DNA from 4 places in the Hymenobacter sp. BRD128 genome. Region 4 is predicted to be linked to each of the others. Evidence: riboswitches for the same ligand, from Rfam matches in the RefSeq annotation. Region 4 holds a riboswitch; each other region holds the start of a gene.

The links. A riboswitch is a leader RNA that binds a small molecule or an ion and turns the genes downstream of it on or off. The one in region 4 is predicted to bind S-adenosylmethionine.
Region 1: it holds a riboswitch for S-adenosylmethionine, as region 4 does, so the genes downstream of both, GKZ68_RS06340 (homoserine dehydrogenase) here and metH (methionine synthase) in region 4, are expected to answer to the same signal.
Region 2: it holds a riboswitch for S-adenosylmethionine, as region 4 does, so the genes downstream of both, GKZ68_RS11455 (phosphoadenylyl-sulfate reductase) here and metH (methionine synthase) in region 4, are expected to answer to the same signal.
Region 3: it holds a riboswitch for S-adenosylmethionine, as region 4 does, so the genes downstream of both, GKZ68_RS09110 (amino acid permease) here and metH (methionine synthase) in region 4, are expected to answer to the same signal.

Annotation. Positions count from the first base shown of each region.
Region 1 is NZ_CP053908.1:1,409,674-1,412,875, forward strand. Features, by position in the region: gene GKZ68_RS06330 (xanthine dehydrogenase family protein subunit M) at 1-137, opposite strand, end outside; gene GKZ68_RS06335 ((2Fe-2S)-binding protein) at 148-735, opposite strand; SAM riboswitch class I at 1,121-1,240, shown strand; gene GKZ68_RS06340 (homoserine dehydrogenase) at 1,384-2,631, shown strand; gene GKZ68_RS06345 (Gfo/Idh/MocA family oxidoreductase) at 2,656-3,202, shown strand, end outside.
Region 2 is NZ_CP053908.1:2,573,425-2,576,626, reverse strand. Features, by position in the region: gene GKZ68_RS11465 (sulfate adenylyltransferase subunit 1) at 1-150, opposite strand, end outside; gene cysD (sulfate adenylyltransferase subunit CysD) at 175-1,071, opposite strand; gene GKZ68_RS11455 (phosphoadenylyl-sulfate reductase) at 1,110-1,865, opposite strand; SAM riboswitch class I at 2,143-2,236, opposite strand; gene pruA (L-glutamate gamma-semialdehyde dehydrogenase) at 2,428-3,202, opposite strand, start outside.
Region 3 is NZ_CP053908.1:2,069,410-2,072,611, forward strand. Features, by position in the region: gene GKZ68_RS09110 (amino acid permease) at 1-1,168, opposite strand, end outside; SAM riboswitch class I at 1,406-1,516, opposite strand; gene GKZ68_RS09115 (hypothetical protein) at 1,970-2,818, shown strand; gene GKZ68_RS09120 (hypothetical protein) at 2,827-3,202, opposite strand, start outside.
Region 4 is NZ_CP053908.1:4,228,511-4,231,712, reverse strand. Features, by position in the region: partial or broken gene metH (methionine synthase) at 1-1,475, opposite strand, end outside; SAM riboswitch class I at 1,656-1,764, opposite strand; gene GKZ68_RS18735 (SGNH/GDSL hydrolase family protein) at 1,851-3,202, opposite strand, start outside.

The sequences.
Region 1 (3,202 bases), 1.8 Mb from region 4:
GTCGGCCGCTCAAGGTTGTACTTCATCAAGTCCACGAGGTTGGTGCCGCCGCCCAGGTAGGCCGCGCCATCGTGGCTGGTCAGGTCGCGCACGGCCTCGTCGGCGGCCGTGGCCTGGATAAGAGTGAAACTATTCATAGCGAATTACTTAGCTAGCGGAGCTGGATTTGGTGGGCTGGGCCGGAATGGTTACCAGCGTGCCGTTATCGACCACTACCTGGCCGTCGTGCAGTACTTCCATCACGGCCGACAGGATGTTGGTGTAGGCGCCGCACCGGCAGAGGTTGCCACTCATGTGCTCGCGCACCTCGTCTTCGGTCTTGCAGCGGCCCTCGTTGATGAGGCCCTGCGCCGAGCAAATCTGCCCCGGCGTGCAGTAGCCGCACTGGAAAGCGTCGTGGTTGACAAACGCTTGCTGGAGCGGCGAGAGGTTGTCTTCCGTACCCAGGCCCTCAATGGTCTGAATTTTCTTGCCCTGGTACACCGTGGCCAGGGCCAGGCACGAGTTAATGCGCTTGCCATCAACGAGGACGGTGCAAGCGCCGCACTGGCCGTGGTCGCAGCCTTTTTTGGTGCCGGCCAGGTCCAGGTACTCGCGCAGGGCGTCGAGCAGGCTGGTCCAGGGCGCAAGCTGGATGGTGTGGTCTTCGCCGTTGACGTTGAGCGTTACGGCCTGGGCGGGCACCACGCGCGGCGCCGCTTTATCAAGGGGCTCTTGAATGAAGTGTGCACTCATAGGGCAGGAGAGTGGAAAAGGAAATAAAGCCGGCCAGCGCAGCGGCAGCCAGCGTTTTTGGCTGATTCCAAACCCTACGGCTCCCCGTGAGCTTTCGATGTTTTTACTTATTCTAAATAAACTTTTAGCCCCGGCAGTTAGCACGCTGATGGTCTGAAGCTCAGTTTAGACGCAACCTAGGTTCGCAGACTGGTACCCAGGAAAAAATCTTGGTTAAAATAGCAACAGCAAACAAGCCAAGGCGTTGTATTATAAGATATACAACGCAAGGTTTCGTGGTGGAAGTGAGTTGGTGCCGTATGGCGCTGGCTACCGGCACCGCGCCCCGTAGTTGGGAGAAGCGACATTCCCGGCCTTACCTTTGCGGCACGCTCCGGCACCGGGGCTCTTATCCAGAAAGGCGGAGGGACAGGCCCGGCGATGCCTTAGCAACCAGCAGCAATGCGAAGGTGCTAATTCCTGTTTCGAAACGCGGCCCCGGCCAAGTTTCGGAAGCAGATAAGTTATGAGAGGTGAGGCGGACCCTAGCGGCCGCGTGGCTCTTCTGACTTGTCGGAAGGGCTTTTTTTGGGCTCTTCCGGTAAGGAGTTTTGGATGAGAGTAGGGTAGGCGGCGCGCGTTTCAACCGTTCTATTTCTCTCTTTTTACATGACTCGTACCGACCTCAACATTGGTCTTTTTGGCTTTGGCGTGGTGGGCCAGGGCCTGCACGCCGTGCTGGAGCGCACGCCGGGCCTGCGCGCCCGCATTGGCCGCATCGCCGTTAAAAGCCGGGATAAAGTCCGCTCGCTGCCGGCCGAACTGTTCACCTTCGATAAAAACGACCTGCTGAGCGACCCTGGTCTCACGGTGATAGTGGAGCTGATTGACGATGCCGACGAAGCATACCTGATTGTGAAAGAGGCGCTGCTGCGCGGCAAAGCCGTGGTAACGGCCAACAAGAAGATGCTGGCCGAGCACCTGCCCGAGCTGATTGAGATTCAGCAGACTACCGGTACGCCGCTGCTCTACGAGTCGGCGGCCTGCGCCAGCCTGCCGGTCATCCGCAACCTGGAAGAATATTACGATACCGACCTGCTCGAATCGGTGGAGGGCATCGTGAACGGCTCGACCAATTACATCCTCACGGCCATGCACCGCGACGCCCAGCCCTACGCCGCGGCCCTGGCTAGGGCCCAGGAGCTGGGTTTTGCCGAAAGCAACCCCGCCCTCGATGTGGAAGGCATCGACGCCCGCAACAAGCTGGTGCTGCTGCTGGCCCACGCCTTCGGCGCGGTGGTAGCACCCACCGATTTGCTGGCCGTGGGCATCACAAATATCAGCGGGCTAGCCACGGCCTACGCCCGTGAGCAGGGTCTGATAATCAAGCTGGTAGCCGAGGCGCGGCGGTTGCCGGGCGGCGGATTGGCGGCGGCCGTGCTACCCACGCTGGTGCGCCCCGGCCACGAGCTGGCGCAGGTACACGACGAGTTTAATGGCCTCATCACCCAGAGCGGCTTTGCCGACCGGCAGTTTTTTCTGGGGCGCGGGGCGGGGGCGTTCCCCACGGCCTCGGCGGTGCTCAGCGACCTTTCGGCGCTCACCTACGGCTACCGCTACGGCTACAAGAAAATTCACCAGAACGCTCACCTAGCCCTCACGCCCGACGCGGCCGAACTCGACGTGCTCGTGACGTTTGACGAAGCTGGCGGTGCGCCCGACCGGGCCGATTTCACGGCCGTGCACGAGGAGTTTCGCTCGGCGCAGCGTGGCAATTACCTCACCGGCACTATCAGGCTGGGGCAGCTGGCGCGGGCGAGTTGGCTGCGGGCGCCGGGCGTGTGCGTCATCAGGCTAGCCGAGCCGCTGCGCGCCGCCGTGGCAGTGCCCGCCGCGCTTGAAACTGCTACTGCTTAGCCCCACCACCCCCTACTTTTGGGCATGACTCCTTCCTCTGACGCACCCATCGGTGCTGGCTTGCTGGCCTACGGCATGTCGGGCAAGCTTTTTCACGCGCCGTTTCTGGCCGCGCATTCCGGCTTTGCGCTGCGCGCGGTGGTCGAGCGCACCCAGCAGCGCATGATTGCCGACTACCCCGCAATTATCAGCTACCCCAGCACCGAGGCCCTGCTGGCCGACCCTGCCATCGAGCTAGTGGTGGTGAATACGCCCAACGATACGCACTACGACCTCGCGCGGCAGGCCCTGCTGGCCGGCCGGCACGTGCTGGTCGAGAAGCCCGTGGCGACTACCGTGGCCCAGTGGCAAGAGCTATGCGCTCTGGCCCGGCAGCAGGGCCGCCTGCTGCTAGGCTACCAGAACCGCCGCTGGGACACCGATTTTGGGGCGGTGCGCCGGGTAGTGGAAAGCGGCCGGCTAGGCCAGCTTATCGAGGTGCATTTTCGCTTCGACCGCTACCGGCCGGTGCTGCATACCAAAGTATTTAAGGAAGATGGCCGCCCCGGCTCGGGCGTGCTCTACGACCTGG
Region 2 (3,202 bases), 1.7 Mb from region 4:
TACCGAGTCGCCGTTGGTGGCGGTGCGCTTCTTTTCGAGCGTGGCCAGCACGTCGAGCGACACGGAGTCGCTGTCGTAAAGCAGGCGGCCAATGAGCGTACTCTTGCCATCGTCGACGCTGCCGCAGGTGATAAAGCGTAGGATATCCATTGTCTTATTACTTAATAAATTAGCTTAGAAATACCCGTTGCGCTTGCGGTCCTCCATGCCGGTTTCGGAGAGGTTGTCGTCGAGGCGCGTGGCGCCGCGCTCGCTCACCTTGGCCAGCAGCAAATCCTGGATGATGTCGTCAATCGAGTGGGCGTCGCTTTCCACGGCGGCCGTGCAGGTCGAGTCGCCCACGGTGCGGAAGCGCACGCGGCGGCTCACGATTTCGTCGGTGTCGTCGAGGTTGAGGTGCTCGCTCAGGCCTAGCAGCTGGCCGCTGGGCAGCACTACGCACTGGCGCTCGTGCGAGAAATAGATTTCGGGCAGCTCGATTTTTTCGCGCTGGATGTAATTCCACACGTCGAGCTCGGTCCAGTTAGAAATGGGGAACACGCGCACATTTTCGCCCTTCTGAATGCGGCCGTTGTAGATGTTCCACAACTCGGGGCGCTGGCGCTTGGGGTCCCACTGGCCAAAGTCGTCGCGCACCGAAAAAATGCGCTCCTTGGCGCGGGCCTTCTCCTCGTCGCGTCGCGCGCCCCCGATGCAGGCGTCAAACTCAAACTCCTCAATAACATCGAGCAAGGTATAAGTTTGCAAGGGGTTGCGGCTAGGAAATTTACCGCCCGGCTCGCGCAGGCCACGCTCCCGAATGGTATCCTCTACCTTGCGCACAATCAGCTTCTCGCCCAACGAAGCGGCCAGCTTATCGCGGTAATCAATAATTTCCTGGAAGTTGTGGCCCGTGTCGATGTGCACGAGCGGGAAGGGAAACTTGCCCGGCCGAAACGCCTTTTCGGCCAGCCGCGTGAGGGCGATTGAGTCTTTGCCGCCCGAGAACAACAGCGCAGGCCGCTCAAACTGGCCGGCCACCTCGCGCAAAATATGAATAGCCTCGGCTTCTAGCCTATCTAAGTAATCCATTGGTAATGAATAAATTGGTGTTTAGTAAGCGGTAGGGGCTAGCGGGGTAATTCCTCCACCACCGGGTCGAGGCCTTGGTGGGCAGTGGTGTGCAGGCCGCACTCCTTGGCGTCGGCGTTTTCCCACCACCAGCGGCCGGCCCGGAAGTCCTCGCCCGGCTTGATGGCCCTGGTGCACGGCGCGCAGCCAATGCTTACAAAGCCCTGCTGGTGCAGCGGATTCACGGGCACGCCGTGCTGCTGCGTAAAGGCTACCGTGTCGGCCCAGGTCCACTCAAAAAGGGGGTGCACTTTAATGAGCTGGTGGCCGGCATCCCACTCCACGGCGTGCATGTGCTGGCGGTTGGCCGACTGCTCGGCCCGGATGCCGGTAAGCCAGATGTGCGTGCCGGCCAGGGCCCTGGCCAGTGGCTCCACCTTGCGGATATAGCAGCACTCCTTGCGATTGTCGATGCTCTCGTAGAAGCTGTTAGGGCCTTTCTGCGTCACCAGGGCTTCGACACTGGCCGCCAGCGGGGCGAAGGCTTCGATGGGCTGGCCGTAGCGGAGCAGCGTCTTATTCCAGGTTGAATACGTTTCCTGAAAGTTGCGGCCGGTGTCGAGCGTGAATACGCGCACGGGCAGCTCATTGGTAAAAATGAGGTGGCTCAGCGCCTGGTCTTCAATGCCAAACGAAGTCGAAAAGGCAACCTTGCCTGGGAAACGCTGGGTGACAGCCCGTATAATTTCCAGCGCGGAAAGCCCGGCCAGTTCCTGGCGCAGGTCATTGACCTGGGCCGCAAGTGTACTATCCATGTTGAAAGGGAAGAAGTTTTTCGCGGCCAGCAAGCCGCCGAAAAAAGGTGCCGACACGCGGGGGCGCTCCAGGTAGGCCCGCGAAGGCCCAGGGAGCAGCGCTAACCCGAACGGAGAGGTAGCCGGCCAGCTGATAAGACGTTGCTAAACGCTAGCAGCTCCGCATCGCTCCCGTGCGCATTCGGCAGGGGCAGCACGTACAACAACACCCATGCTGTAGAGCAGCAAGCGAGGTGGTCGTAAAGCGGAGGGTAGTTGAGCAGCGCACGGCAACTTGTTTTTATATGGTCAGGACTTGGCACCGTTCCAGCAAGTAGCTGGGGGTTGCCGGCGTTTCATCGAGCCTGTCTCTCCACGCCTCTGTATAAAAACAATCCTTCTGGCAAGAGGAATTGATGACACAAAGGTAGAGCCGGAATTTTTAAAATTCCAAACTTCTGAACAAACCGTTGAAAACCAACGGGCGGCCCCTCGTCAGAGGAGCCGCCCGTTGGTTCCGACGGCGATATAAGTTGGGGGCTAGCGGTTTTGTTTGCGCCCCGCGCCATTTTTGGCTCAAGGCCTAAAATCCGCCCTTATCGAGGTTCAAATCTTCCTTGGGCGTGGCGCCCATGAATGGATAGGGATACTCCACGGGCGGGTTAAACGTTTCCTTGATGGCGCGCGGCGACACCCAGCGCTGCAGGTTGAGCAGCGAGCCGGCCTTGTCGTTGGTGCCCGAGGCGCGGGCGCCGCCGAAGGGCTGCTGGCCCACCACGGCACCGGTCGGCTTGTCGTTGATGTAGAAGTTGCCGGCCGCGTTCGCCAGCTTCTTGGTAGCCAGGTCGATGGCGTAGCGGTCTTGCGAGAAAATGGCGCCGGTGAGGGCGTAGGGCGAGGTCGAATCCACGAGTTCCAGCGTCTGCTCAAACTCGTGCTCGTCGTACACATACACCGTCACGACGGGGCCAAACAGCTCCTCGCACATGGTCACGTACTTAGGGTCTTTGGCCCGGATAACGGTGGGCTGCACGAAGTAACCCTTCGACTTGTCGTGGTGGCCGCCGACTACGATTTCGGCGTCCGGGCTAGCCTTGGCCTCGTCAATAAACCTGGCTAGCTTATCGAAGCTGGCTTCGGTAATGACGGCGTTAATAAAGTTGGTAAAGTCTTCAACATCACCCATTTTCATCGACTCCACGTCCTGCTTCACGTAGCCCAGAATTTCCTCGGCCAGGTTGGACGGCAGGTATACGCGCGAGGCGGCCGAGCACTTCTGGCCCTGGTACTCGAAGGCGCCGCGCGAAATGCCGGTAGCCACAGCCTTGGCGTGGGCCGAGGGGTGGGCCAGAATGAAA
Region 3 (3,202 bases), 2.2 Mb from region 4:
CCGAGATAGGCACGAAGCCCGCGAACAGCGCGATAAATGCCCCCAGCAGTAGGTTGGACTGCACCGGCGTGCGGAACGTGGGGTGCACTTTGGCAAAAACCGGCGGCAGCAAGCCGTCCTTCGCCATCGAGAAAAACACCCGCGACTGCCCGAGCAAATCGACCAGAATAACCGAGGTGTAGCCAATGAGAATGGCCCCGATAATAGCCCCGCTGAGCCAGGCGTAGGGCGTTTTTTCGATGGCGATGGCCACCGGTGCGGCGCTGTCCTTAAACTCTTTGTAGTTGGCCAGCCCGGTCATGACGTAGCCGAAGAGCACAAATAAAATGGTGCACACCACCAGCGAGCCGATGATGCCGATGGGCATGTTGCGCTGCGGATTCTTGGTTTCCTGCGCCATGGTGGCCACGATGTCGAAGCCGATGAATACGAAGAACACCACGCCCGCCCCGCGCAACACGCCGCTCAGGCCAAACTCGCCAAACTTGCCGGTATTTTCGGGAATGTAGGGGTGATAATTGGCCGGGTTGATGTACTTCCAGCCTAGCACGATAAATATCAGCACCACTGACACTTTCAGGGCCACTACCAAGGCATTGAACCACGCCGAGCCCGACGTGCCCCGAATAATAACGGCCGTGATAACCAGCACAATGAGCATGGCCGGCAGGTTGACCAGCCCGTGCACCACCGAGCCATCGGCAAGTTTGGCCGGGGCATCGAAGGGCGAAAGCACGAGCTGCGCGGGCAAGTGCAGGCCGTATTTACTCAGAAACTTGAGCAGGTATTGCGACCAGCTGATGGCCACCGTGGCGGCGCCCACCGAGTATTCGAGCACGAGGTCCCAGCCGATAATCCAGGCAAATAATTCGCCCATCGTGGCGTAAGCGTAGGTGTAGGCCGAGCCGGCCACCGGCACCAGGGCCGCAAACTCGGCGTAGCACAACGCCGAAAAGGCACAGCCTACGGCCGCCACCACGAAGGAGAGCGTCACGGCCGGCCCCGCATTATTGGCCGCCGCAATGCCAGTGAGCGAAAACAAGCCCGCCCCAATGATAACCCCAATACCTAGCGCAATGAGGCTCACGCCGTTGAGGCTGCGCTTGAGGGTACCCGCGCCCGTCTCGGCCGCTTCCTGCCGCAGCAGGTCCAGTGATTTTGTCAGCATAAAATGATGTAGCCCGGCCTCCACAGCCGCACCCAAACGACTTGCCCAGCCCGTGCGCACCCGCGCCCGGCTAGCCTCAGTCAACTCCCTAAAAAATGAAAAACGATGGGACAGTCGCCGGTCGGCGACGCCCGCTACTCCTTACCAACAACAGCCAGCCGCGCAACGGCTAGCCCGCGCTAGCGCGCCGGAAATGGAGGAAGCAGAACTAATAAAAACAGCAGAAAGCACCACGGGCTTTTATAGGACCGCCATAGTTTAGCGGCCGGTCGGTTGGCACCGTTCCGCCAAGGGGCGGGGGTTGCCGGCGCGTCGCAGAGCCTATCTCTCAGCGCCTCTTTATAAAAACAAGCGGGCCCAAAAGACTGCTCGACTAGGGCAAAGATACGGCCGGATGGGCGCGCACATAAGGCTAAATTTGTCGGCTTGGCTTACTGCCACTTTGACAAATAATTAGCTAACACGTATTATTTACTGAATATCAGTTACTTATTACGTATTTTTCAACAACCTTCCCCATCTATGCGGAGCTTATTCCTGACAGCTGTTTTGCTGCTCAGCTTGCATTTTTTAAGCTTTTGCCAAGCCTACCAGCAGTTTACACTGAATGCAGGCGTGCAGGCCAGCGACTCGGCCAGCCGCGCTGCCCTAGCCACTTGGGATGCTTATTTGGGCGCCAAGGCAACAGACAAGGCTAGCTAGTGGGCCGCCGACGAGCGCACGCGCTACGCGGGTGGCGACTTGTTGCTACACGAGGGCTTTGTCCGGCCTAACATCTACGCCTTCACGACTCGCAAGGTCGTGCTAAGTCTATCCCGGCAGGGCGACGACCTTTACTTGTGCCGCACGCAGTTTTATTGGGAAATCGGCGCTGAGCCAGCACGGCAGCTACAGGTACTGGCTATAGTGAGCGTATATCTGCAACGGCAGCACGGCCACTGGTCATTACGCAACTACTTAACCTACAGCACCCAGCGCTGGCCTACGCACCAAGTAGGGCTGCTTACCTATCGGGTACCGCCGGGCTATCGTTTCCAACGGCGAAAAGCGCGGCAGGCAGCCAGCTTTCTGGCCGGTATATTCCGGGATTTTGGCTTTGCACCCGTGCCGGTCACGTATTACGTAGCGCCTGACTGTGATGCCATACAACACCTGAGAGGGTTTGAATACGTGCTAGGGTCAGGACTAGGGGGCAACCCGGTGTGCGGCTTTTACGACGAGGTCAACCACCTGGTGTATGCCGGGGGCCAAGGTGAAGCCTATCTACACGAACTGGCACACGTCATTAATCCATACTTTCCGCAGGCGCATCCGCTACTGCTCACGGGCTTTGCCGGTTTGAAAGGCGGTCATTACGGCCACAACCTACGCTACCACAAAGTTCGAGTCCAAGCATATCTCGCCAGCCACTCGGTAGACCTCACCGACCCGCTGAATTTTACTTTGCTCGACGCCGAAACCAATCCGCAATACGTGATAGGCGGTATTTTCTGCGAATTAGCTTTGCAGCAAGGTGGGCTACCCAAGCTGAAAGCCCTGCTAGGATACGGCACGAGCGACGCTGATTTTTACCGTGCGCTCGAGCACGAACTGCACCTGCGCCGGTCCGACCTACCAGCCGTTATTAAACAGCAATTGCTTGCGCCTTGAACAGGCGTTCAGTCCGGCAGCCCGCCCTGCTCCCAGGCCGCCAGTTCGGCCGCTAAATTGCGCCGGGCTGGCTCATCTAATTCTTCTTGCAAGGCTGGCGTGTGGAAGAGCACCGGCGCTTCGAGCAGCCTGGCCAGTACCTTGCGCCGGCCGGGGCGATAGAGCAGGTCGGGCACGAGGCGGTACTCACGGCGAACCTGGCGGGCGTAGTCCCAGTATGCGGCCTCGGGCGCGCCCAAAATGCTGAGGTCGGCATCCAGAAACAGCAGCAGGTCGGCATCGTCGGGCGGCTGGGGTTGGGTGTGGTCCTGGGTGCGGCGGATGAGGTCGGCCACGCGGGCCTGGCGGGCGGGCTCCAGGCTGGTTTCGGCCAGGAACGCCAGG
Region 4 (3,202 bases):
TACTACCACGGCGGCGCCGTACTGGCGCACCAGCCGGGCGTGGTGGCGGAAGCGCTCCTCGCCTTCCTTCAGCGAAATCGAGTTGACGATGCTCTTGCCCTGCACGCACTTGAGGCCCGCCTCCAGCACCGTCCACTTCGACGAGTCAATCATTATCGGCAGGCGCGCAATGTCGGGCTCCGAGGCGATGAGGTGCAGGAAGGTGGTCATCACGGCCTCCGAGTCGAGCATGCCCTCGTCCATGTTGATGTCGAGCACCTGCGCGCCGTTTTCGGCCTGGGCGCGGGCTACGGCCAGCGCCGCCTCGTAGTCGCCCGAGCGAATGAGCCTAGCGAAGGCGCGCGAGCCCGTCACGTTGCAGCGCTCGCCAATGTTGACGAACAGGCTTTCGGGCGTGATGTTAAACGGCTCCAGACCAGCGAGGTGCGTGGTGCCCTTGGCCAGGCGCTCGCCGTTACCGCTCAGGGCTAGCGACGAAACCGAGGCCTGCTCATCATCAACCAGTTGAGCCGAGGGGCTAGCGGATGCAGCTGCGCAGCGTGCACTGCGCGCGGGCCGTAGCTGTCGGCCAGCTTCTTGAGCTCGGCAATGTGCTGGGGCGTGGTGCCGCAGCAGCCGCCCACTACGTTTAGCAGGCCCTCCTTGAGGTAATCCTCGACCAGGGCCGCAAATTCCTGGGCGCTCTCGTCGTAGCCGCCGAAGGCGTTGGGCAGGCCGGCGTTGGGGTAGGCCGACACGGGCACGTCGGCGAGCCTAGCCAGCTCGCGCACGTAGGTGCGCAGCTGGTCGGCCCCGAGCGCGCAGTTGAGGCCCACACTCAGCAAGGGCAAATGCTTGATGCTGTGCCAGAATGCCTCCACCGTCTGGCCGCTCAGGGTGCGGCCCGAGGCGTCGGTGATGGTGCCCGAAATCATGACGGGCACCACGCGGCCGCCTTCGTTGAAAAACTGCTGCACCGCGAAGAGGGCGGCCTTGGCATTGAGGGTATCGAAGATGGTTTCGATGAGCAGGGCATCGACGCCGCCGTCCACGAGGCCGCGGGTTTGCTCGAGGTAGGCGGTGGCTAGCTCATCGAAGGTCACGGCCCGAAAGCCGGGGCGGTTGACGTCGGGCGAGAGCGAGGCCGTGCGGTTGGTGGGCCCGATGGCCCCGGCCACGAAGCGCGGCTGCGCCGGATTCCGGGCCGTAAACTCGTCGGCCACCTCACGGGCCAGCCTGGCCGACTCGTAGTTAAGCTCATACACCACGTGCTCCAGGGCGTAGTCGGCCTGCGCGATGGTGGTGCCGCTGAAGGTATTGGTTTCGACCATGTCGGCCCCGGCCGCGAAATATTCGGCGTGAATGGCCCGGATAATATCGGGCCGCGTAAGGCTCAGCAGGTCGTTGTTGCCGCGCAGCGGACGCGGGTGGTCGGCAAAGCGGGTGCCTCTAAAGTCGGCCTCTTCCAGCGGGTAGCGCTGAATCATGGTGCCCATGGCGCCGTCGAGCACCAGCAGGCGCTGGCGCAGTAAGGTAGGCAGGGGCGACGTATAAGCGGAGTCGGTGGCGACGGCAGGGGCTAGCGCGGGGGCGGCGGACATATCTTCTGGAAGCAAAATCGGGAGCAAAAAGCGCCTATCCAGAAAGAAAGCCGCGCCGGGCAGCGCAGGTTCCGGCTGATATCTTCTTCGGCCCAAGTGCTTGGCCGAACAGGAGTTGGCACCTACTCGGGGTAGGTTGCCAAGACGTCATCGGGCCTGGTCCCTCGGTCTTTCTGGATAGCAGCAACAGCGAAGATACAACGGCTAGGCCAAAAAAAGCGCCTTCCCGGCGGGGAAGGCGCTTTTAGCAATTTGGCAACCAGGGTGTGGCTAGGGCAGCAGTACGCCGCGGTAGCTGTTGGGGTCTACGCTGGGGATGGTCGAGCCGTAGTAGGCATTGATAACCCGAATCCACTCGTTGGCAATGACGGCGTAGCCGCGGGGCGTGGGGTGCACACCATCGAGGCCAAATAGGTTGCCGCTGGCAAACGTGGCGGTGTTGTTCACAGCGTTAGTTGCAATGCCGCTGGTAGCCAGCCGAGTCAGGAACGCGTTGGCGTCTAGCACGGGCACCTTGAAGCGCAGGGCCGTTTTGGCAATGATGGCGTTCAGCTGGGTGGTGCGCGCCGTTACGTTGGCCGCCTCTACCGGGTCGAGCACGTAGTCGCTGGGCAGGGCATTGGCAGGGGTGGTGCCAACGCCAGGGTGCGCGGCAATGTACGGCTGGGCCGTCAGCGTCAGCAGGTCGGCCGAGGTAGCGGCACGGGCCGCGGTGGCAGTGCCGGCCGCGTTGAGAGCCTGCACATAAATAGTCGTAATGGGGATACCCGCCGCCTGGTAGGCCGCTACTACCGCTGCCACGGTCACGGTATTGAAGTACGGCACGCTGGTCACGTTCGGGATATTGGCCACGGCCCCTTTCACCGTGCCGCCCTTCGAGATGGTATTCAAGATAGCGCGGTAGCCAACGCCAAAGCGCGTGGTATCGGTGAGGCCGCCGAAGGGATTGAGCGGCGACACTACCCCGCCGGCCGTGGCATAGGCCAGCACGTCGTTGTTGCCCATCCAGCAGGTGAAGAAGGTCGGCGACTTCTGGCCGATGTACGTCACGTAGTCTTTGGTCGGTTTCTCGGCCGCCGTCAGCAGACGCTCATAGAAGGGGTTAATGAGGCCGTAGGGGGCTAGCCCACCCGTGAGGGCCGACACGCTGCTAAGCACCGAAATGCCAGGCACGCCCAGGTTGTCGGGCTGGTTGCCCGAATAGGCCTCCAGCTGCGGGCCGCCGGGCAGCGTAGCACCCGTCACGGCCAGCTGCTCACCCAGGTAGTTGTTGGCCGCCGTGGGCTGCACCGGCGCCAGGGCGCCGTTTACTACCTGCAGCTTGATATAGCCCGAACCATCCTTTTTGGCGCTCGAAAAAGCCGGCTGCACGAAGCTGGCCGGGCCTTTGCCGGTTTTGGCAAACTGCTGGGCCAGAATGGCCGGATAAGAATTAGCCTGCCCTTCGTTGTAGAGGCCGCCATCGGTGTAGCCCGAGGTGAGCGAGTTGCCCACGGCTACGTAGCTCGTAAAGTCGAGGCCATTGGCCGAAGGCGCGGGGTTGGCCGCGTCGAGGTTGGGCTGGCAGCCGGCCACCCCGAGGCCGAGGCCCAGCAGCGCAAGGGCCGGGCGGGTCAGCTTAG